Regions from separate parts of the Bacillus sp. BC08 genome, predicted to be linked through region 1. Evidence: riboswitches for the same ligand, from Rfam matches in the RefSeq annotation. Region 1 holds a riboswitch; each other region holds the start of a gene.
What was found. Region 1 has a riboswitch for S-adenosylmethionine ahead of ACXVYO_RS13215 (ECF-type riboflavin transporter substrate-binding protein). Riboswitches for the same ligand answer to the same signal wherever they lie in the genome.
Positions count from the first base shown of each region.

Region 2: another riboswitch for S-adenosylmethionine. It lies ahead of ACXVYO_RS05560 (Na+/H+ antiporter NhaC family protein); the one in region 1 lies ahead of ACXVYO_RS13215 (ECF-type riboflavin transporter substrate-binding protein).
Region 3: another riboswitch for S-adenosylmethionine. It lies ahead of metQ (methionine ABC transporter substrate-binding lipoprotein MetQ); the one in region 1 lies ahead of ACXVYO_RS13215 (ECF-type riboflavin transporter substrate-binding protein).
Region 4: another riboswitch for S-adenosylmethionine. It lies ahead of ACXVYO_RS21095 (bifunctional homocysteine S-methyltransferase/methylenetetrahydrofolate reductase); the one in region 1 lies ahead of ACXVYO_RS13215 (ECF-type riboflavin transporter substrate-binding protein).

Region 1 is NZ_JBTGPA010000031.1:489,526-495,416, forward strand. It holds gene ACXVYO_RS13200 (YjcZ family sporulation protein) at 53-160, opposite strand; gene ACXVYO_RS13205 (energy-coupling factor transporter transmembrane component T family protein) at 296-1,096, opposite strand; gene ACXVYO_RS13210 (ABC transporter ATP-binding protein) at 1,089-2,789, opposite strand; gene ACXVYO_RS13215 (ECF-type riboflavin transporter substrate-binding protein) at 2,800-3,348, opposite strand; SAM riboswitch class I at 3,488-3,603, opposite strand; gene ACXVYO_RS13220 (aspartate/glutamate racemase family protein) at 3,754-4,437, shown strand; gene ACXVYO_RS13225 (macrolide family glycosyltransferase) at 4,487-5,665, opposite strand.
Region 2 is NZ_JBTGPA010000023.1:122,519-128,409, reverse strand. It holds gene liaF (cell wall-active antibiotics response protein LiaF) at 1-288, opposite strand, end outside; gene ACXVYO_RS05570 (PspA/IM30 family protein) at 395-1,057, opposite strand; gene ACXVYO_RS05565 (lmo0954 family membrane protein) at 1,114-1,470, opposite strand; gene ACXVYO_RS05560 (Na+/H+ antiporter NhaC family protein) at 1,699-3,015, opposite strand; SAM riboswitch class I at 3,110-3,215, opposite strand; gene ACXVYO_RS05555 (DUF402 domain-containing protein) at 3,336-3,854, opposite strand; gene gltP (glutamate/aspartate:proton symporter GltP) at 3,921-5,192, opposite strand; gene ACXVYO_RS05545 (murein hydrolase activator EnvC family protein) at 5,686-5,891, shown strand, end outside.
Region 3 is NZ_JBTGPA010000024.1:19,485-25,375, forward strand. It holds gene ACXVYO_RS05760 (heavy metal translocating P-type ATPase) at 1-574, opposite strand, end outside; gene copZ (copper chaperone CopZ) at 670-876, opposite strand; gene ACXVYO_RS05770 (metal-sensing transcriptional repressor) at 1,079-1,381, opposite strand; gene metQ (methionine ABC transporter substrate-binding lipoprotein MetQ) at 1,779-2,585, opposite strand; SAM riboswitch class I at 2,836-2,945, opposite strand; gene galT (UDP-glucose--hexose-1-phosphate uridylyltransferase) at 3,208-4,719, opposite strand; gene ACXVYO_RS05785 (galactokinase) at 4,719-5,888, opposite strand.
Region 4 is NZ_JBTGPA010000035.1:579,005-584,895, forward strand. It holds gene metI (cystathionine gamma-synthase/O-acetylhomoserine thiolyase) at 1-406, opposite strand, end outside; SAM riboswitch class I at 648-757, opposite strand; SAM riboswitch class I at 961-1,070, shown strand; gene ACXVYO_RS21095 (bifunctional homocysteine S-methyltransferase/methylenetetrahydrofolate reductase) at 1,141-2,973, shown strand; gene metH (methionine synthase) at 2,973-5,891, shown strand, end outside.

The sequences.
Region 1 (5,891 bases):
ATAAGTATCTTCTATGTTTTTTTAGTTTACATTTGTGGATACTAATTAGAAATTAGTATCCTCCGCCCCAGCAGCTGCATCCAACGATAATTAATAAAATAAATAACACAACTAATAAAGCGAAACCTCCACCAAAACCACAAGAACCACCGTAACTCATAATTTCTCCTCCTTTTGGTTTGAAAACTAATAGGTAGTTGATCATTTTAACTGGTTCGTATTATACATTATGTAAATATCCCTTTTTTGAGCATGTCTACAAAAAAATAAGTAAAAGCACTCATTTGAGAGTGCTTTAAAATGGATACCAAAAGGTTTGAAATACATGTAACTTTAAATATATTGCTACAATTAAAATAAAAACACCTACAAATAAAGCAATGAAATCCCTGCTTTTTGCTTTATTTGTATAAAACCACGTACGTTTATCCTTCTTTCCAAATCCTCTTAAATCCATTGCATTTGAAACTGTATCGATTCTCTCTAGTGAATGAATAATTAAAGGCCAGAAAATTAAGACACGGTTTTTCATACGAGTCCATAAACCTGCTTCTCCTTTTTCAAAAGCTATCCCTCTCGCCTCTTGAGCATGTTTAATAACTTTATATTCGGACTGAATATTAGGTATATAACGTAACGCAATTTTTATTGCATAGGTTATTTTATAATGAATTCGAAATTTACTTAAGCTACTTACAAATTCACTTGGATCAGTCGTATAAATAAAAATAAGTGTAAATGGTAATAACGTAAAATATTTTAATGAAAGTGTAGCCGCATAAAATAATGTTTCATAAGTAATTGTCGCATATCCGATTTGTAAAAACGAAGTATATGATTCAGTTAATTCAGACCCATGGGTTGGTGTAATAAATAAAATCATGACAGAATTTAATAAACTAAATGTAAATATTACACTAAAAACAATTAAAATTTTACGAAATGGAATTTTTGCAATTAGAAGTCCGATGCAGCCAATCATAAATACAATAAACAATATACGAAAATCAAAAAACAAAAAAGTAAGCGTCATACAAAAAATAAATAACAATAATTTCACTGCTCCATCCATACGATGAAAGTATGTACTATACAAGTTCCTCCCTCCTAGTAACCTCAAAATAAAGTTCTATAAACCTTTCAGGATAGGAAATCCCACTAAAGTTAACTAGCTTGAATAAAGAACTTTCCCTTAGGTTCGCTCTTTGCAGCGTTCTTGAATGACCTAATACGATAGACGCAGTATTATTTGCAATAATTTCCCCTTTATGTAAAACAATTGCTCTATCTGCGTATTCTAATGCGAGATTCATATCGTGTGTGATAAAAATAAAAGATATTCCCTTTGCGGCTAGTTTTTTAATAAACGACATAAACTGTTTATAATGATAATAATCTTGTCCCGCTGTCGGTTCATCTAAAATGATCAGTTTCGGATTTGTCATTAGTACAGATGCAATCGTTACTCTCTTTTTTTGTCCATAACTTAATGCCTGAATTGGCCAGTTTCGAAATGGATACAAACCACAAATTTTTAACGTCTCTTCCGCTCTAAGCTTAATTTCTTCCTTTGAAACCTTTTTTAGTTTTAATGTAAATGAAACCTCTTCTATAACAGTAGGTTGTGTAATCATGTGATTTGGATTTTGCATCACATAAGATAGGACTTCACCACGTTTACGAATAGACCAAGAATTAATATTTACTCCATCAAATAAAATCCTATCATTTTTTGTTTTGTTTATGCCTATAAGACTATGAGCTAATGTTGATTTTCCAGCGCCATTATGACCTAAAAGTGCTACAATTTCCCCTTCTTTTATTGAGAAATTTACATTGTCTAATACTTTTTGTTTATTAGGATAGGAGAACGATAAATTTTCTACTTTTAATAATTCTTTGTTGGTAGGAGTGCTTTTACAAAAAACTTGCTTCTCCATCCACTCATTTATTGCGCTACTTACACTGTCTCTTTGAAGATTTTCAAATGGATATATTCCAGCATTATTACTATCAAAAGGTAATCTCTTTAATCCTTCTATGTACATAGGTTCTCTTAAGCCGATAGATGGTAATATATTTGACGTTAAAATCTCTTCTGGAGTGCCTATCGTAACAATTTCCCCTTCATCCATTAAAATGATTTTATCTAAATCCAGATTTAACATTTCTTCTATACGATGTTCAATAATTACAATTGTTTTATTATATTGTCTATGTATATCTTTAATAAGTTCTATTGTATGTAAGCTACTTACTGGATCTAAATTCGCTAAAGGTTCATCAAATAATAATATATCGGCATTCGTTGTTAACAAACCTGCTAGAGAAACAGTTTGTTTTTGACCTCCTGATAATTCATGTGGACTTTGTTTATGAAAAGAATGCAGCTTTACCTTTTTTAATGAGTCTGAAACAATTTTTTTCATAGTGTTTTGATTTACACATTCATTTTCTAAATAAAATGCTACATCTTCTTCTACTGTAAGACCAATAAATTGAGCATCTTGATCTTGCAAAATTGTTCCTACCTGTTTACTCTGTTCAAAAATACTCCCTTTCCTTGGGTCTTTTCCGGCAATTAAAATATTTCCAGTGCTACTCCCCCCATAAGAAAACGGGATTAGCCCATTGATACAATGAGCTAACGTTGACTTCCCTGAACCACTACGTCCAGCAATTAATACTTTTTCCCCAGGATATATATGAAAAGTAATGTCTTTTACAGTAGACTGCGCCGCATGCTCATATTGAAAGCTAAATTGTTCAAAAGAAATAACTGGTTGCATGTTAACATCCCTACTTTTCAATTTTTAAATGTGTATGTTTCTTATTAGACTTAGCTAGACCTATTGTAATTGGTAACCCAAGTACTAAAAATACAATAACATCCGCAATTGTTGCTCCTAATACTTGTATAACAATTTTGTCAAACGGTTCTCCCATCACAATAATATCGAATGCACCAGCAAATGTAATAGCAATGACAATACCAAGTAACCCCGCAATAGCTAAATAAGAAATATTCCCCTTATTATACGTCCCGTTTTTCACACTAAAGCCAGCTCTTTTTTGAATGAGTCCCATTGCAAATCCGATAATACCTGAACTAATAACCCATCCCCACCAAATACCCCAACCAGCGATTGTATCCGTTACAGTATGACCGATAAGTCCTATTAATAGTCCTGCCACAGGGCCAAATAACGCTCCAAAAACAGTTAAAATAGCTAATGCAGGTTTAATAAATGTATTTGGTGCAATTGAAAATCCCCAAAGTCCTAATATCCCGTATAATGCTGCTCCAATTCCGATTGCCACTACTAACTTCGTTGATAATTTGTTCATTACAATTCCCCTCTCATATTAGTCAACTTTAATTACTCTATATTTATTTTAAAAATGAATTATGCATCGACACTCCCTTTCTATACAACAAAAAATGACCTCTTATATAAGAGGTCATTTTCTTTCACGTTCAAGAATCCCCTTATCTTCCAAAAAACACATCGTGTCCTCTGCGGAATTAGCACCTTCCTATAAATGTACTTAGGGGTTGCTGAGGTTTCATAGGGCCGTTCCCTCCACCTCTCTGGATAAGTATTAATTTGTAATTCGTATTATGGCACTAAGAAGAATAAATTTCAATACTTTTCTGATTATTTTTATTTTTTGTTAAATGATACATTTAAATCATTGTATTCTTATCGGAATTATGAAATAATGAACTCACAATTGTTTCGGGAGGAATGTATGATGAAAGTAATTGGTTTAATTGGTGGACTAAGTTGGGAATCTACATCGTTATACTATAAACATATTAATACACTTACACTCTCTCAATACGATCAAAATGCAAAGCTTGTTTTATATAGCATGGATTTTGGTGAGGTAACTACTTTATTACAAAATCATCAATATGAAGAAGTGAAAAACGAATTAGTAACAGTTGCAAAAAAAGTTGAAAAGTCCGGGGCTGAATGTTTATTAATGTGTTCCAATACGGTCCATTTATTTGCTGAAGAAGTAGAACGGGAAATATCAATACCATTCCTTCACATCGGTGATGTAAGTGCTAAAGAAATAGTAGAACACAATATAAAACGTATTGGACTATTAGGAACGAGGCAAACGATGGAACAAGACTTCTACAAATCACGTCTAGCGAACTATAACATTGAGACAATCACCCCTATTAAAGAGGAGAGAGATTTTATTCATTATGTTATTTTAAATGAATTAAGTAAAGGGATTATTTCAGAATCATCAAAAGAAAAACTATTACAAATTACAAAATCATTAATTCAAAATGGTGCAGAAGGTATATTGCTAGGATGTACTGAAATTCCTTTGCTTATTTCTCAAAACGACCTTACTGTACCTGTTTTTGATACTGCTTTTATACATGCAAATACTGCTGTGCAGTTTGCAGGATAATAATATAAAAGCATAAAGGTTAAGCCTCTATGCTTTTATATTGTCCAAACTATTTATTTAAAAGAGATGTAATAACTTTGATTGCTTCTTTTGAACCACCACATTCTAAAAAACTATCATTCAGTTTTCGTATACCATGTTTATACTTTTCATTTGAAAGAGCATCTATTACCGCTTCATTTAGAGTTTGCACATTAACATGCTCTTTCAATAATCTATGTGCTGCTTCCAGCTCAGTTAATCTTTGTGCTATCATTGGTTGGTCTTTATCATGTGGAATTATGACAAATGGGACATTAAAATAAATAGCATCGTGCACACTATTCATACCGCCATGTGTAATAAAAACATCTGCTTCATTTAATATTTCTGATTGGGGTACGTATGAAGCAATTATAAAATTGTCTGGCGCTTTCTTAATTTTAGAACGATCATTTCTATCACCAATTGCCATTATAACTATTCCATCAAAATCTGAGAAAGTATCAATGCAAGTATTAAAAAAAGGTTCGAGTCCTTCAAGCAGTGTTCCCATTGAAATATAAATAACTTTCTTATCTTTAAGTAATTCAAGTGGAAACTCTACATTTGTTTTACGCTTTGAAATACTCGGACCAATAAAAATGTTATTTTCTCCGAACGCGTCGCTATTAGGTTGAAAATAACGACTTGTGTAAACGAGAGAAATATCACCCTTATTATGCATAAATTGAAGATTATTTTTGGGCTTTACTCCAAATTCGTGTTCCATTTGATATAATAATTTTTCAGAAAGTTCATCAGGATGGAATTGTATTTCTGCATTTGGATGAAAAGGTAACGTCTCCAAAAATTCTGGAGGAATTAAAAATATAGGAGAAGAAACTACGCCTGGAATTTGTAAATACTCCTTTACTAACTCTCCAGCACCAAATATATCATAAATTACGAAATCAAAATTTATTCTTTCACATAATTGTTTTGTAATTTTTAATATATATAAAGAAGTTTGAACATGTACATGAAAGAAAGAATTCAGCCCAGATGAAGTTTCATTATCAATAGAAATCTCCTTTAATAAATCTGGATGGGTATATACAGTCGCTCCCAAATCTTCAATTCTGCCTCTAAAGCGTTCTGTTGTAATATAATGTACGTGATCACCCCGTTCAGTAAAGGTTTTGACTAAACTTAATGTAGGATTTACATGTCCTTCTGCTGGAAAATTAACCATCAAAATATTTAGCACTTATTTCTCACTCCTTACATTTAAATACTCTTATTAATCATACTGTAAATATTACCGCCAATCTTCACCTAATAGTCCTATTATGCTCGCTACTTTAAATTGATAAATAATTGTCAGTTAATAACATAAAAAAAGCATCTACATAAGTAGATGCCTAACTGTGATAAGGAGTGTTCTGTGAGGTTAGAATAAGCTTTTCAGCTTGTCCTATGCTATCAATATATGA
Region 2 (5,891 bases), on a different contig from region 1:
TTGAATCAGTTGATAACCAATTAAAGCTAAACAAGCAAATACGACAAGAACAAATGCTGCTGATGAAAATAAGAAGAATAAAAATACGATACCACCAACAAATAAAAATACATTTCCCCGTACGTAACGATTCTTTTTACGATAATGCCTTCCAAACATAAGCATAATAAATGCAAAAATGAGACCACCTGGTTCAAAATGTCCAAGTATCATATCAAGAAAAAGACCGAATCCAAATATGATGAGGAGCATCCCCATTAATTGTGTTTTTGAAAAATGCTTCTTCATTTCAGCTCCCCCCTTCTTTTCACATATACATAGAAGAAAAGGCATTGCTTTCCAACACCTTTTCTCCTATCACTATATCATAAGCCTGTTTTATAATATACTACTATTATTTTGTTAACTCTTTCGTTAACGATACATCATTCTTTTCTTTCATTTCACGCTCAAGCTTTGCAATCTTCATATCAAATGTGTCACGTTCATGCTCCTCATTCATACGAGTTTCTAAGTCACGAATATGATCTTCAATTTCTTCAAAGCGTAAGAATGGATTATTTTCATCCATTTTATGCATCGCAGTATTCATACGACGATTTGCATGTGCCATATTTTCACGTGCCATTAGTTCCATGCGCTTTGCGTGCATTTCTTTTAATTTATTTTTCATTTCAGAAAGACGACGCTCTAACTCATCGATTTGCTCTACAACACCTGCATACATTTCTTCTAATCGAGTTACTTGCCCTTCATAATAAGCTACTTCTTCTAATGCACGTTCGTGTAACTGTAATTCGCCTGCTTCTTGAGCGATGATAGCCTGTTTTGATCTTTTATTAACGAAATAACGTGCTTGCTCAAGCTCACGAGCGAAATTAGATTTTAATGTTTTATGACGCTGAATTAACTTCTCAATTTTTGTTGTTTCACGCTCACTATCGCGTAAATATTGATTTAACATAGCGATTGGATTTTTTCTTTCTTTCTCATCTAACACATTATGAAAATCTGCTAAAATTGCATCGCGTACACGTCCGAATAAAGATTGTTTCATTATAATCTTCCTCTCTTCTACTTTATAAATTTAATTTGATTTTTATTAATTTTTTATTAGTTTTTCATTAACTTGTTCCACTCATCTTCAAAGTTGCTATATGGTTTAGAACTTTCTGGTGCAGAATCAACAACTACATTTTTTTCTTTTTTCCACTCACGGTATCCGTAGTATAAAACTACTAATGCTGCGATACCGATTAGTGCTGGGGAATGAGAAAGGGCGATGGACAAGCCGATCAAACCAACAATACCCCAAGCTAACTTTCCAAAAAATGATTGTGCTCGCACAAATGATTTATAGCTCCAATACACAACTCCTGCTCCAATTGCGAACCCTATAATACCAGCAAGACTGCCAAGAGCAATTAAAGCTAAAATACCAGCCGCGATAAACGCTAGAAATTGTTTCATCTTGTGCTTGCCTCCCTTCGATTTGATACTCTTATCTTAACTATTTTTTCATCTTTCCATAACGAGCTTAAGAACCGTTTTTAACTCAGACTTAAGACCGAGTCACATTCAGCCTTTTGTAAAAACTACGATTGGATAGGATGTTTCACTCTTTTATTGCACATAAAAAGCCGTACAGAGAATACTCTCTGTACGGCTTTCGTTACTATGCATAAACTTCATTTTTCATTATGCTGTTTTATGATATTCTTTCTTTCCCGCCACTTTAGAAAACCTCGGGAAACCAATTAATATAGAAATAATTCCACATACTCCAACTAAGATTGGATAAAACGCATATGGTAACAATTCAATTGGAGATAACGCCGCAAACCCTGCTGCTGTTAACATTTGAGCACCATACGGGATTAACCCTTGCACACAGCATGAGAAAAGATCTAATACACTCGCTGATTTACGAGGATCAATTTCATACTGATCTGCAATGTTTTTCGCAAGCGGACCTGTAAAGATAATAGAAATCGTATTATTCGCTGTACACATATTCGTCATACTTACTAAGCCAGCGATACCGAACTCTGCTCCTTTTTTCGAACGAATGTTACGCGTTAAAATATTCATTAAATATTGAATGCCACCATTATATTGAATCAGTTCGACCATACCGCCAATTAAAATAGCAAGTAATACTAACTCCATCATACCGCCCATTCCAGTTGTTACACTTTTAAAGAAACTCTCTAACGTGTAACTTCCATCTAAAAGACCGATAACACCGGATAGTACTGTCCCACCAGTTAACACAATAAGCACATTCCAACCAAGTAGCGCTGTAATAAGTACTCCTGCATACGGTAAAATCTTTATCCAGTCAAAGCTATGCGCTTTAATCTGCGTATCGCTTCCTAAAGTAACGATTACTAAAAGTACAATTGTAATAATAGCCGCCGGTAATACAATTAAAAAGTTCGTTTTAAACTTATCTTTCATTTCTGTTCCTTGCGAACGTACAGCTGCGATTGTTGTATCTGAAATAAATGATAAATTATCACCAAACATCGCTCCACCAACAACAGTAGCCATCGTAAGTGCAATGGAGATATCAGTTTGCCCACTAATACCTACAGCAATTGGTGCTAATGCAGCTATTGTTCCCATTGAAGTTCCCATCGCTAACGAAATAAATGCCCCTATAACAAAAATTCCAGCTACGATAAATCCTTGCGGTAAAACGGATAACGCTAAGTTAACTGTAGAATCAACGCCGCCCATCCCTTTTGCTGTTTCAGAAAATGCTCCTGCAAGCACAAAAATTAGAACCATAATCATAATATCTGGGTTCCCTGCACCTTTAGCAAATCGCTCTACTTTTACATTAAAGCTTTCTTTACGATTTATTGCTAAAGCGACCCCTACAGCAATTGAAATTGCTACAAGTATTGGCAATTTATAGAAATCACCTGTAATAATCCCAGAACCAATAAATAGCGCCAAAAATATCCCAAGTGGTAATAAAGCCAAACCGTTTCCTCTCGTTTCTTTCAAAGTACCATCTCTCCCTAGTTTCAACCTTTTTCTAATGAATAACAAAAGACCTCTTCCAATGAGAAGAGGTCTTATACATCTATAAGAAACACTCTTCTCATCTTTCAAGCACATGCTTGCTGGATTTGGCACAGCACTCTGAAATCGAGTCCGCTGCCGAGGCATCGTAGGGCCAGTCCCTCCGCCTCTCTTTATAAGAAGGTTTCATATTTATTTTTTAATAATAATTTCTTCCCTAACTTTACTCGCTTACAAAACAAAAGTCAATTATTTTTTGTATAGATTTTTTTGGTAATTATGCAAAAATTTGAATACAATAATCATTTTAACTTTTTGATTTCTTCTTCTAATATTGAAATCCAATAAAATTCACTACTTTTTATTGCAGCTATTATCCATTTCGTAGTGTACCAAGCTAACTCATACTCTTCTTTTGTAACATCGCCACTTTTATAAGCATCCTCTAACTCATCTTCATCCAATATATACATTTTACCGTTCGGTAATAATACTACATCTAAATATAAATCATCAAAATACGGCAAACCACGGTCGTCTATTTCATATTTTTTCGCCACATCAATATAATATTGCACTAATTTTTTCTGATCATCTAACATAGCTGTAATCGCAAAGTTTTTCCCGGCTACGAAATATTGAATCCACGTATACTGATTCCCCGCAATACAAAGTTCTTTACCATCATATTCTTTACAACTAGGTTCTCTCACCTTTTTTATTTCCAGTATTCCTAGCATTCCCTCTTCTATTTGCTTAACCGTATAATCTTTCTCTATTAGTCGCTTCCACGAAGAACCGTCACCATATTTACGTTTCATTACGTCCGCTTCCCTTCTATATAGAAAAGCCCCCACATATTATGTGAGAGCTTGTTCAAATTATAATTAAGCTGCTTGCTTATTAGAAATTTCTTTCAAATAGGCCTGTCCTTTTTCAGCGTCATACTGACCTTCCCACTTAGACATAACTACAGCCGCTAAAGAGTTACCTACAACGTTAACTGCTGTACGAGCCATATCTAAAATACGGTCAATACCAGCGATGAATGCTAAACCTTCAGCTGGAATACCTACTGTACCAAGTGTTGCTAACAATACAACGAACGATACGCCCGGTACACCCGCAATACCTTTTGATGTAAGCATTAATACAAGTAATAATGTAATTTGTTGTGTAATAGATAAATCAATACCGTACATTTGCGCTAAGAAAATAGCTGCAATTGCTTGATATAAAGTTGATCCATCTAAGTTAAATGAATAACCTGTTGGAATAACGAAAGATGTAATTGCCTTTGGACAACCGAACTTCTCCATTTTCTCCATGATTTTCGGTAAAACTGTTTCTGAACTCGCTGTAGAGTATGCTAAGATCAGTTCGTCTTTTAAAATCTTAAAGAATTGGAAAATGTTAATTCCAAATATTTTCGCTGTAAGTCCTAAGACAACTACAACGAAGAAAATCATTGCTCCATATACGACAATTAATAATTTCCCTAATGGAATTAATGAAGAAAGACCAAATGTAGAAACTGTAACTCCAATTAGCGCAAACACACCAAATGGTGCAAATTTCATGACTTGGTTTGTTACGTAAAACATTGCATCAGCTACACCTTGGAAAAATTGAAGAACCGGTCTTCCTCTTTCACCAATTGCTGCTACACCTAAACCAAATAATACAGAGAAGAAGATAATAGCAAGCATATCTCCGTCAGCTAATGACTTCATAATGTTCGTTGGAACAATATTTACGAATGTATCTGCAAATGAATGACTTTGTACTTGCTCTGTCGTATGTGTATATTTCGAAATATCTGTCTTTGTTAACTGCTCCATATTTACGCCTTTTCCTGGTTGGAAAATATTCGCAATTAATAGACCGACAATAATTGCAATTGTTGTAATAATTTCAAAGTAAATAATTGTTTTTCCGCCTAGTCGACCTAATTTCTTAACATCGCCAACACCAGCAACCCCAACAACAATACTTGCTACAACAATCGGTACAACGATCATTTTAATTAATCGGATGAAAATATCACCAATTGGTTGTAAGTACTTCACAACAGCTGGATTATCAAAGAAAATCGCCCCAACTGCGATACCAAGCGCAAGTCCTATTAATATTTGCCATGCAAGTCCTATTCTTTTCATATTTGTTGTAACCCCCTCTTCGATGTGTCACTCTACCTTTCATTCTATATTTATAAAACTTGAAATTAAGAGTATTACATATTATTCGACAATTCACTACATTTTGTCCCTGTTAAAAATCATAAATCAAAAAATTAAATCTGACAACAAAATAACTTTTCCTGAACACAAATAATTTTCTTGACAAAAATAAAACCCATGTCAGAAAACCTCACATGAGAACGATTCCTTATCAGTGTTTTATTGGATTCCTATCTACTATTTTACTATATAAAACAAATATATTTTTCCTTAATTTAACAAATAAATCCAAAAAATTCATCCTTGTTGCACCAATAAAAAAGCGCATCCAACATGACAATTATCATTAAAAGATGATAAATTCCGACAAAACTTAGCAACTTTATAAAATTTTCTTTACATTATGGTTACAACGATAGACACTCTTCTTCTTATGATATATAACATTCATAGGGAAAGGAGCCAGACAACCATGAAAAAGAAATTTGCAGCGTTTAGTGTTTTAGCAGCAGGAACACTTTTTGTTTCTCCGTTACTTTCACCCGTATACGCTGAAACGAATCAAGATAAATTATCTAATATTCAATCTGAATTAGAAGGAAAACAAAATGACTTACAAAATAAATCAGCTGAGAAAGAACAAATAGAAAAAGAAATTCAAGAATTACAAAAGAAAAT
Region 3 (5,891 bases), on a different contig from region 1:
TATCAGGTAAATAAATAAACGATGTAAATGAGAAATGACTTACCATTGCCCACAATAACGGAAATGATAAAATAAACGAAATGATAAATTTCTTCTTTTGTCGCTCAATTTCTTGTAAGCGATGATCAGTTGATCCATTTTGCTCATCTGATTTCACTTCTAATTTATATCCTAATTTCGTAATTGCACTCTTCATTTCATTTACATTAATTTCATCAGGATTAAAATCTACTGTAGCTGATTCTAAAGCAAAATTCACTGTCGCTCCGTTCACACCTTCTAACTTATTTAAACGTTTTTCTACTCTATTGGCACATGCTGCGCATGTCATCCCTGAAACAGTAAACTCAGCTTTATCACTGACAATTCCATAACCTAACGATTCAACTTTTTGCTTAAATTGTTGCGGATTTGTTTTTTGGGGATCATACATTATTTTTGTTTTTTCAAGTGCAAAATTTACATTTGCATCATGAACACCTTCTACTTTTTTCAGACCTTTTTCAATTCTATTCGCACATGCCGCACATGTCATTCCTGATATTTGAAGATTGGCCTCTTTTTGTTCATTCATGTCTCTCACCTCTATATACCCTGACAAGGTATAATTATTAACAAAATAAATCGTACTTCCTATAAAGTACGATTTATTTCCATATCTAAAAATAATTATTGAACATCGTATCCTTGATCTTCAATTACAGCAACGATATCTTTTAACGTTACAACTGATGAGTCGATAGTAACTTCAACAGTTCCTTCTGCTAATTGAACTTTCACTTGTTCAACACCGTTTAGTTCTTTCACACTGCTTTCAATTGAATTTACACAATGTCCACAAGACATACCTTCAACTTGTAATGTTAACTGTTCCATTTAAAATCCTCCTCTTGTTTCTTCATTGTTTGTTAATCACAACCTCATCTTACCATACCCCCCTAAGGTAATCAATGGTTTTGTATCATGATTTTTCAATTATTTTCTAAAAGTTTATTTTACACACATTTTTTCACACCAATACCCCAAAATCCTATATGAAGGTAAACAAAAAACAAGCCAGTTACATACTAGCTTGTTTTTACGCTTTTGAAAAACGTTCAAATACTGTCATTAATTCTTCAATTGCTTCGTCACCATTGCCATCTTTAATAGCACCTGAAACACAATGACTTGTATGGTTTTTTAATACACCCATTCCTACTTTTTTCATCGCTGCATTAATCGCTGAAATTTGCACTAAAATATCCACGCAATAACGATCATTTTCAATCATATTTTGAATACCGCGGACTTGTCCTTCAATTCTCTTTAATCTATTTATAATTTGTTCTTTTTCTTTTTCTGATCTATGTGTTACCGCTTCATGCTCTTTATGATCCATATTATCACCTTCTTAAAGTTTCTCTTCATCCAATAAAACAATTGCTTTTACGAGTATACCAATTATAGCACTAATTATCTACGTATGATACCCCATAAGAGTATATTTCCACTCTATGCTTATTCTTAACAATTTATTAGCTTCTCAGTCTAGATTTTCATGATACCCTATCCTTTTTCAAAAAAACATTACATTCTCCATCAAAACTCAATAAAGTAAAATTCTTAATCACTTTTGTGCTATGTTCTTCAACTAAAGCCTCCATTCGTGTACATTCCCTAACAATTTCTCGTTACAAATATAAAAGGGCTACCTTAGTAGCCCTTAATAAAATAATTAATTTTCACCAGTTTTAAAATACTAAGTTGTAAAGAGCGCAATTCCTTAGTTTTCAAAGTTATTCTTTTACAGGTATAACAGCACCGTTATATTCCTTATTAATAAAATCTTCAATTTCTTTCGAATGCAATACTTCTACAAGTGCTTTAATTTCTTTCTTATCTTTGTCACCTTTACGAACTGCAACTACGTTTACATATGGAGAATCCTTACCTTCAATCGCAATTGCATCTTTTCTTGGATTTAATTTTGCATCAATTGCATAGTTAGCATTAATTAAAATAGCATCCCCTTCTTTATTTTTATACATTTGCGTTAATAAACCAGGCTCAATATCTGTTTTGAATTTCAAATTTTTCGGATTTTCTGCAATATCTTTTACGGTTGCTTTTACAGGATCTATACCATCTTTAATTTTTACAATGCCTTCTTTTTGTAAAATCGCTAAACCACGTCCATGATCAGTAATTGCATTACTCATAATAATTGTTGCACCATCTGGAAGCTCTTTTAGATTTTTATATTTTTGAGAATATAAACCGATTGGTTCAATGTGTATTTTTCCAGCTACTTCAAAATCATATTTTTTGTCTTTCATTTCTTTCTCTAAGAATGGAATACCTTGGAAATAATTTGCATCTAAATCTTCATTCGCCAATGATTTATTTGGTAATACGTAGTCTTGGAATTTTTTAATTTCTAGTTCTACACCTTTTTTCTCAAGTAATGGTTTTGCTTTTTCCAAAATTACTGCATGAGGTACATTAGAAGCACCAACAACAAGCTTATCTTCACTTTTTCCTCCACAAGCAGTTAAACCAAAAATTGCCGTTGTAATAAGTCCTGATAGTAATAGTTTTTTCATGTTGTAAACACCCTTCTTCTTTTATGTATTTATTTATTAATTCACGCTGTAACAAATCAATAATCCATTTTATTAGAACAACACTAGGACATGCACAAATTAGTTCATCGATTTTCACATCGTTATTCCTTCTAAACACGGACTGTATAAATCGCTCTATTTCCCCTCAGAATAGTCTTACAACAAAAAAACCTTTCTGCCCTTAGAATGAGCAGAAAGGTTTGTATGCATATATCGATACTATCCCTTTCTCTCATCTCTCAAAGCATTTGCTTTGCAGGAATTAGCACCATTTCAATGTAAAAATTGATGGTTGCTGGGTTTCACAGGGCACAGTCCCTCCACCTCTCTGGATAAGAGAAATCAGATTTAATTTTCATCTGATTCAAAATCTATTAAATTTTTCATATTTTATGAATTGAATTCTATCAACATAAAATCGTTATGTCAATAAACATTTATGAAAAAACAAAACTTCAATATACTATGTTAATAGTTGTGTGGCATTACCCCTAGAAATTCATCAATTAAAACCACTTATTTTATCCTTAGATTCATTGTTATACAGTAGCGCGGTAATATCTTGCACGACTTAAAACAAATACTGGCACCTAGTCATCACCTATCGATTTATACTTTGTAACTCTTTAATAAAGCAATCAAACCCTGCTCTACCCTCTTTATTCACCTTATAAACACCAGCATCTTCTAAGACGCGTTCAAATTTCTTTGCAACTTCAATTTGAAGAAATCTTTTAATGTTGTCTTCTGTATATCCCCCCTGGGCTTTTAATTCATCTGCCCATTTTTGATGAATTTTAGGAACATTCCCCCCCTTATCTAACAAATACAGCTCCACTTCATAAAGCTCCACAATCAAACGTGGGGGGAGAATTGCTAAGCCCATAACTTCAATAAGTCCTATATTTTCTTTTTTAATATGTTGTACATCTGGATGTGGATGAAAAATTCCATCAGGGTATTCTTCACTCACATTATTATCACGAAGTACAAGGTCAATTTCGTACTTTTCTTTACGTCGCCGTACAATTGGTGTAATTGTATGATGTTTTGTACCATCTTTTGATTGCGCACGAATTTGTAAGGATTCATCTGAATAGTTCTTCCAACTTTCATGGATATAGGTGCTGGCATTAATTAGTTCGTCTTTATTTAGGGAAGAAAGACGAATCACACTCATTGGCCAGTTGACGATACCACAAGAAGTATTTGGATAGGCAGGTAATTCAAATGTTTTAAGAACGTTAGCCTTTGCCATTGGAAAGTTATGGCGTCCAGATTGATAATGATCATGACTTAAAATAGACCCTCCTACAATAGGTAAATCCGCATTTGAACCAATAAAGTAGTGTGGCATTATTTCTACAAAACTAAACAAACGAGAAAATGCCTCACGAGAAATTTTCATTGGACGATGCTTTTTAGATAGTACGATGGAGTGTTCGTTAAAGTAGGCATATGGTGAATATTGAAACCCCCACTCTTCTCCATCTAGCTCAATATTAATGATTCGGTGATTGCTTCTACCTGGATGGTTCAAGCGACCAAAATAGCCTTCATTTTCAATACAAAGTAAACATTTTGGATAATTACCCTTCGGTGTATTTCTAGCTGCCATGATCTCTTTGGGGTCTTTCTCTGGTTTGGATAAATTTATAGTAATCTCCAGTTCGCCATATTTTGATTCTGCTACATATTGAATATTTTTTTCCATTGCACGTGTCTTTATGTAATCATTTCGTTTACTAAGTTCAAAGAAATAATCCGTTGCTTGTTTAGGACTTGTACGATATGCCTTCTGAAAATTCGCATTAACCTTAGATGGAAGTGGCGTAATCACATCCATTAAAAGCGCTTCAAACATTTCACAATTAACTTGATTTTTAGAGATTTTTAGATTTTCCATCGCTTTATTTATCAGTGTATTTAACAGCACGTGCGGGTCCATTTCGACTACACTATTAATCTCACCCATGTCCGATTCGCCAATCAAACGTAATAGTTGATTGTGCGTATAAATTCGGTCACTTTCTTCAATGGCTCCATTATCAATTGCAAGTGTAGTAAAATCATAAATTGCTTGGCTTGTTTCCATCTTTTTCACCCCATTCATTATCCGATTGCTGTAGTTCCACTACCAATGTGTGCTACATAAAAGACAGGCGCATATCCTACAACTTTAAGATATTCCTCATAAACATTGTTTTTAAAAGCATGGATTTTACTTTCTTTTACTAATGCGATAGCGCATCCACCAAACCCAGCCCCAGTCATACGTGCCCCAAGTACACCCTCTTGTTTTTGTGCAGTGGCTACCAATGTATCTAATTCCAGCCCAGTAACTTCATAATCATCTCTTAAAGATGCATGAGAAGCGTTCAATAGCTTTCCGAATTCTTCTAAATCATTTGCAGTAAGAGCTTCTTTTGCTTTTTTTGTACGCTCATTTTCATAAACTGCATGCTTGGCGCGTTTCATTAAGATTTCATTCCCAATAAGATTTTGATTTGCATCAAATTCTGCTTTGCTTAGTTCTCCAAGTGCCCTAATTTCCAACTTTGTTTGGAGACATGCGAGTGCTTCTTCACATTCAGCACGACGTTCATTATATTTTGAATCTGCTAGTTCTCGGCGCTTATTCGTATTCATAATTACAATCGCATAGTCATTCAAAACCACTGGTACCATTTCATACTCTAACGTATTAGTATCTAGAAGAATTGCTTTGTCTTCTTCACCAAATCCAATGGCAAACTGATCCATGATGCCAGAGTTCACACCAATAAATTCATTCTCAACTTTTTTACCCATTTTCACTAATTCAAGTCGCGTCACATCTAAGTTGAACAGGCCTTCTAATACTACGCCTACAAGTAATTCAAGTGAAGCACTACTTGAAAGGCCCGCTCCATTTGGAATCGTCCCTTCAACTAATAATTCAAAACCAGAGTCTATTTTATACCCTGCTTCTTTCAGCGTTAAAATAACTCCTTTTACATAGTTCGCCCAATTATCGTTTTTATCGTAATTTAATTCATTCACAGTAAAGCTAATTACTCCAAGTTCCTCAAAGTTCGTTGAATAAACTAATACTCTATCATCCTCACGACGCCTGGCCACTCCATAAGTCCCATATGTAATAGAAGCTGGGAATACATAACCACCATTGTAGTCTGTATGTTCCCCTATTAAGTTGATACGTCCTGGAGAAAAATATTGATTTGTTTCTTGATTTCCAAATATCTCAGCAAATTTAAAAGTTAGCTCACGTTTCTTTTCCATAAA
Region 4 (5,891 bases), on a different contig from region 1:
TTTCAGTTGTGATAGCTTTCTCAATTTGTTTAATAGATTGTGTATTTACGTATCTACATCGAACGTTCCACTTTTTTTCGTGCTCAGAAAATAATCGATAAGTGCCACCGTATAAATCTTCAGACACAATAAGTTCGTCTCCAGAACGGAATAGCGAAAGGACGAGGAGAACAGCCGCCATTCCGGAGCTACAGGCATAACCTTGTTCGCCGTATTCTAAGTCTGCGATTGCCTGTTCTAAAAGACCGCGAGTTGGATTTCCAGTTCGTGAATAGTCAAAACCAGTAGATTTACCAATTCCTTCGTGACGATAAGCAGTTGAGAAATAAACAGGCGGATTAACAGTTCCTGTTGTAGTTTCGCTCCGGTTTCCGATTTGTGCTAGTTTTGTTTCAATAGTTGACATGTAAAAATTCCTCCTTTTTAAATTAACAATTAAGTGAATGTAAAGTGAAACATTAATCAGTGAGGGGGCATCCCCCACTGATCATCAGCCCTCACCAATCGGGCTTTTACGGGCAGTCGATTCTCACCTAACTTCTTTGCTTCAGCTGAATTTTGAGTTGGGAATCTTACTGCCCTCAAATAGCGGGGGAAAATAAAAAAAGCCTTCTAAGAAGAAGGCTTTCGGTTTGAATAGAGTCTTCTTCTCATCTGTCAAATTTTTCACAATTTGCTGGAATTAGCACCTTATTAACAAATGTTAATGGTTGCTGAGGCGTCATAGGGCCAGTCCCTCTACCTCTCTAGATAAGAATGTTCGTATGAAATTTTATTATGTTTTTAACTTTACAACAAAAGATAATTGAATTGCAACTTTATTTTAAATAATTTTTATTTTTCCGCAAGTGTCATTGACTTTTGCATTTGTGCATGCTAAATTTATTAAAAAATTAACAAACATTGTTAAAAGGGGAACGTATTTCCTTTTAGCTACATAAATAAAATAATAAAGACAAACTCTTATTGAGAGCGGTGGAGGGAAAGGCCCTGTGAAACCCGGCAACCTTCAAACAAAATGTTTGAAACGGTGCTAATACCTGCAAAACGAATGTTTTGCATGATAAGAGGAGGATTGATTATGTCCCCCTCTTCAAAGTGAAGAGGGGGTTTTTATATTGATAGAAATGAGGGAGATTTGTGAAATTACTAGATTTATTATCAAAAGGAATTGTAATAGGTGATGGGGCGGTTGGAACGTTATTACATTCACATGGCTTGCAAAGTAGTTTTGAAGAATTAAATATATCTGATCCGGATTTAATTATATCGATTCATAAGCAATATGTAGCTGCTGGGGCTGATGTAATTCAAACAAATACGTACGGAGCAAATGAAGCGAAATTACGTATGTATGGTTTAGAAAATCAAGTTACTGAAATTAATAGAGCGGCAGTAAAATTGGCGAAAGCATCTGTGACAGAGAGAAATGCAATTTTAGGAACAATTGGTGGCATGAAACATATCGGAGCTGTTACAACAACTGATATGGAGCGAGAATTTATGCTACTTGAGCAGGCAAGTGCATTACTAGAAGAACAGGTTGATGGACTGCTATTAGAGACTTTCTATGATGAGTTTGAATTACTTCATGCTGTTCAGGTGTTACGAAAACAAACGAATATTCCAATTGTAGCTCAATTAGCATTGCATGAGGCAGGCACAACTCAAAATGGAAATGATGTAAATGAAATCTTAAAACAACTTCTAGATTACGGTGCAAATGTTGTTGGATTGAACTGCCAACTAGGACCGCTTCATATGACGGAAGCTTTTAAAATGATATCGATTCCGCAAAATGGATACTTGTCAGCATATCCGAATGCAGGTCTCCCAAATTATGTGGAGGGACGTTACGTATATGAGGGAAGTCCAGCTTATTTCGAAGCGATGACACCAAAATTTATTGAGCAAGGTATTCGGTTATTAGGTGGTTGTTGTGGCACGACTCCAGAACATATTGAAAGTATGAAACGTGCAATTGCAAATGTTACACCTGTAATAGAAAAGGATACGATTCAAAGACCAAAAGTAGTTCATACACACGAGAAACGTTCGAAAGCTCATGTCACATTAGCAGAGAAAGCAAAAAAACAAACAACAGTAGTAGTGGAATTAGATCCACCGAAAACATTAGATACGCAGCGATTTTTTGAAGGCGCAAAAGCATTGAAAAGAGCTGGAGCAGATGCTATTACTCTAGCAGATAATTCATTAGCATCGCCTCGCGTCTCGAATATGGCAATGGGGGCATTATTAACGAAGCATGATATTCCGGTATTGACGCATTTAACGTGTAGAGACCATAACGTCATCGGACTACAATCTCATTTACTAGGCTTATCAGCGTTAGGCATGGAAGAAGTGCTAGCTTTAACTGGGGATCCAGCACGTGTTGGTGATTTTCCAGGTGCTACTTCTGTATATGATTTGTCCTCTATTGAGCTCATTAAGATGATCAAAGAAATGAATGATGGGCGCTCCATTTTAGGGAAATCAATAGGACCAGCAACAAGATTTTCAGTAGGAGGTGCGTTTAATCCGCATGTAAGACATTTAAAAGCAGCGGTTAAGCGGATGGAACGGAAAATAGATGCTGGAGCGGAATATTTCTTAACACAGCCAATTTACGATATAGCGTTAATTGAAGAAGTGTATGAAGCGACAAAGCATTTGGAACAACCTATTTTCATTGGGATTATGCCATTAATAAGTAAACGGAATGCAGATTTTCTTCATTTTGAGGTGCCAGGAATTACGCTACCTGAAGAAATAAGGGAGAGAATGGATGGACATGAAACGAAAGACGCAGCAATTGAGGAAGGGATTCGCATTTCACAAGAATTGATTGATGCAGCGATGAAATATTTTAACGGCATTTATCTTATTACACCATTTCTAAAATATGAAATTACAGAACATCTTGTTAAATATGTGAGAGAAAAGCAAGAAGTGAAAGAAGGTATTAACTGATGAAATGTATAGAAGAAAAATTACAAAATAACATCTTAATATTAGATGGTGCAATGGGAACAATGATCCAGCAAGAGGACTTAACTGCGGAAGATTTCGGAGGAGAAGAGTACGAAGGTTGTAATGAATATTTAGTAGAAACAAGGCCGGATGTCATTTTAAAGATTCATAAAGCTTATATTGAAGCTGGAGCGGATATTATTGAAACAAATACATTTGGGGCGACAAATATTGTATTAAGTGATTATGAGTTGTCTCATTTAGATGAGGAACTAAATGAGAAGGCAGCGCGTTTAGCAAAGCAAGCGGTTAACGAAAGTGGGAAAGAAGTATATGTTGCGGGAGCAATGGGACCGACAACGAAAGCGATTAGTGTTACTGGTGGTGTGACGTTTGAAGAATTAATTGAAGCCTATACACGGCAGGCAAGAGGATTATTAAATGGCGACGTAGATGTATTACTCGTTGAGACGAGTCAAGATATGCGTAACGTGAAGGCTGCTTATATTGGAATTCAAGCAGCTTTCGACGAGCTAAATAAAATTGTACCCATCATGATTTCGGGAACGATTGAACCGATGGGAACGACTCTGGCTGGGCAAACAATTGAGGCTTTTTACTTATCGGTAGAACATATGAAGCCATTGTCTGTTGGATTAAACTGTGCGACTGGTCCGGAGTTTATGAGAGACCATATTCGTTCCCTGTCTGATTTGTCGGAGTGTTACATTTCTTGCTACCCAAATGCAGGTCTTCCTGATGAAGATGGACATTATCATGAATCTCCATCTTCTCTCGCTGAAAAAGTGAAGCGATTTGCTGAAGAAGGATGGGTTAATATTATCGGTGGTTGTTGTGGCACAACACCAGAACATGTAAAAGCAATGAAATCTGCGTTAGCGTCTCTTAAGCCGCGTGAACAGCAAGAGAGAGCTGGGCATGGGGTTAGTGGATTAGAGGCACTTCAATATGATGATTCTATGAGACCGTTATTTGTTGGTGAAAGAACAAACGTTATTGGATCACGTAAATTTAAACGATTGGTAGCAGAAGGGAAATTTGAAGAGGCTGCTGAAGTCGCAAGGGCGCAAGTGAAGAAAAATGCTCATATTATTGATATTTGTATGGCAGATCCTGATCGCGATGAAATAGAAGATATGGAAAACTTCTTGGCAGAAGTTACGAAAGTGTTAAAAGTACCGATTATGATTGATTCAACAGATGAAAATGTGATGGAGCGAGCTCTTACTTATATTCAAGGAAAAGCTGTTATTAATTCAATTAATTTAGAAGATGGAGAAGAACGATTTAAAAAAGTGACACCGCTTCTTCGGAAATATGGTGCTGCTATTGTTGTAGGAACAATTGATGAAGATGGTATGGCGGTTAGTGCAGAACGAAAACTTGAAATTGCGAAAAGAAGTTATGAGTTATTGACGACGAAATATGGTATACGCCCGTCAGATATTATTTTTGATGCACTTGTATTTCCTGTAGGTACAGGTGATGAAGAATATATTGGCTCGGCGGCAGCGACGATACAAGGAATTCGCCTTATTAAAGAAGCGTTACCAGAGTGTTTAACGATTTTAGGTGTAAGTAACATATCATTTGGTTTACCACCAGCTGGACGCGAAGTATTAAATTCCGTCTTTTTATATCATGCAACGAAAGCAGGGTTAGATTATGCGATTGTGAATACGGAAAAATTAGAGCGGTATGCGTCAATTCCTGAGGAAGAAAAACGTCTTGCAGATGCATTGCTTTTTGAAACGACGCAAGAGACGTTAGAAAAATTTACAAACTTCTATCGCGTGGCAAAAAAGAAAGATGTTGTTATCCAAGAAACATTAACTCTTGATGAAAGGCTAGCAAATTACATTGTAGAAGGTACGAAGCAAGGGTTACAAGAAGATTTAAGTCTTGCACTTACAGAAGGAAGAAAGCCTTTGGATATTATTAATGGCCCACTTATGACAGGGATGGATGAGGTGGGACGATTATTTAATAATAATGAGCTTATCGTTGCTGAAGTATTGCAAAGTGCTGAAAGTATGAAAGCTGCCGTAAGCTATTTAGAGCCACATATGGAATCTAGCGATAGTGCGAAAAAAGGGAAAGTATTACTAGCAACTGTTAAAGGTGACGTACATGATATTGGGAAAAATCTCGTTGAAATTATTTTATCGAATAACGGATATGAGATTATTAATTTAGGAATCAATGTTCGCTCGGATCGAATTGTACAAGAAGTACAAGAAAAGAAGCCTGATATTATTGGTCTTTCTGGTTTATTAGTAAAATCAGCGCAACAAATGGTAACGACTGCTGAAGATTTAAAAGCAGCAAATATTGATGTTCCAATCGTTGTAGGCGGGGCAGCGTTAACGAGAAAGTTTACAGATAACCGTATTTCACCATCATATAAAGGGCTCGTATGCTATGCGAGTGATGCGATGACTGGTCTTGATATTATTAATAAGCTTCAAAAGGAAGAAGAGCGTGAGAAGATGAAACAAGATAAAAAAGAGCGTCATCTTCATATCGTAGAAAAAGAGGAGAAGAAAGTAGAGATTCCAGCAGTAATTGAGCCATTACCGAAGGCAGAGGTCATAGTGCCTGATTCAACAAAGCGAATTGTATTACGTGATATTCCAGTTGCTCATCTCGCTCCATTTTTAAATAGACAGATGTTACTTGGACATCACCTTGGATTAAAAGGAAATGTGAAGAAGCTTCTGCGAGAGGGAGATAAAAGAGCACACGAATTAAATGATTTAATAAACGAACTATTGCAGGAAGGCCAATCTTGGTTAAAACCGAAAGCGGTGTATCAATTTTTCCCAGCGCAAAGCGACGGACAAAATATTGTAATATATGATCCAGAAGATCATACGCGTGTTATAGAGCGTTTCACA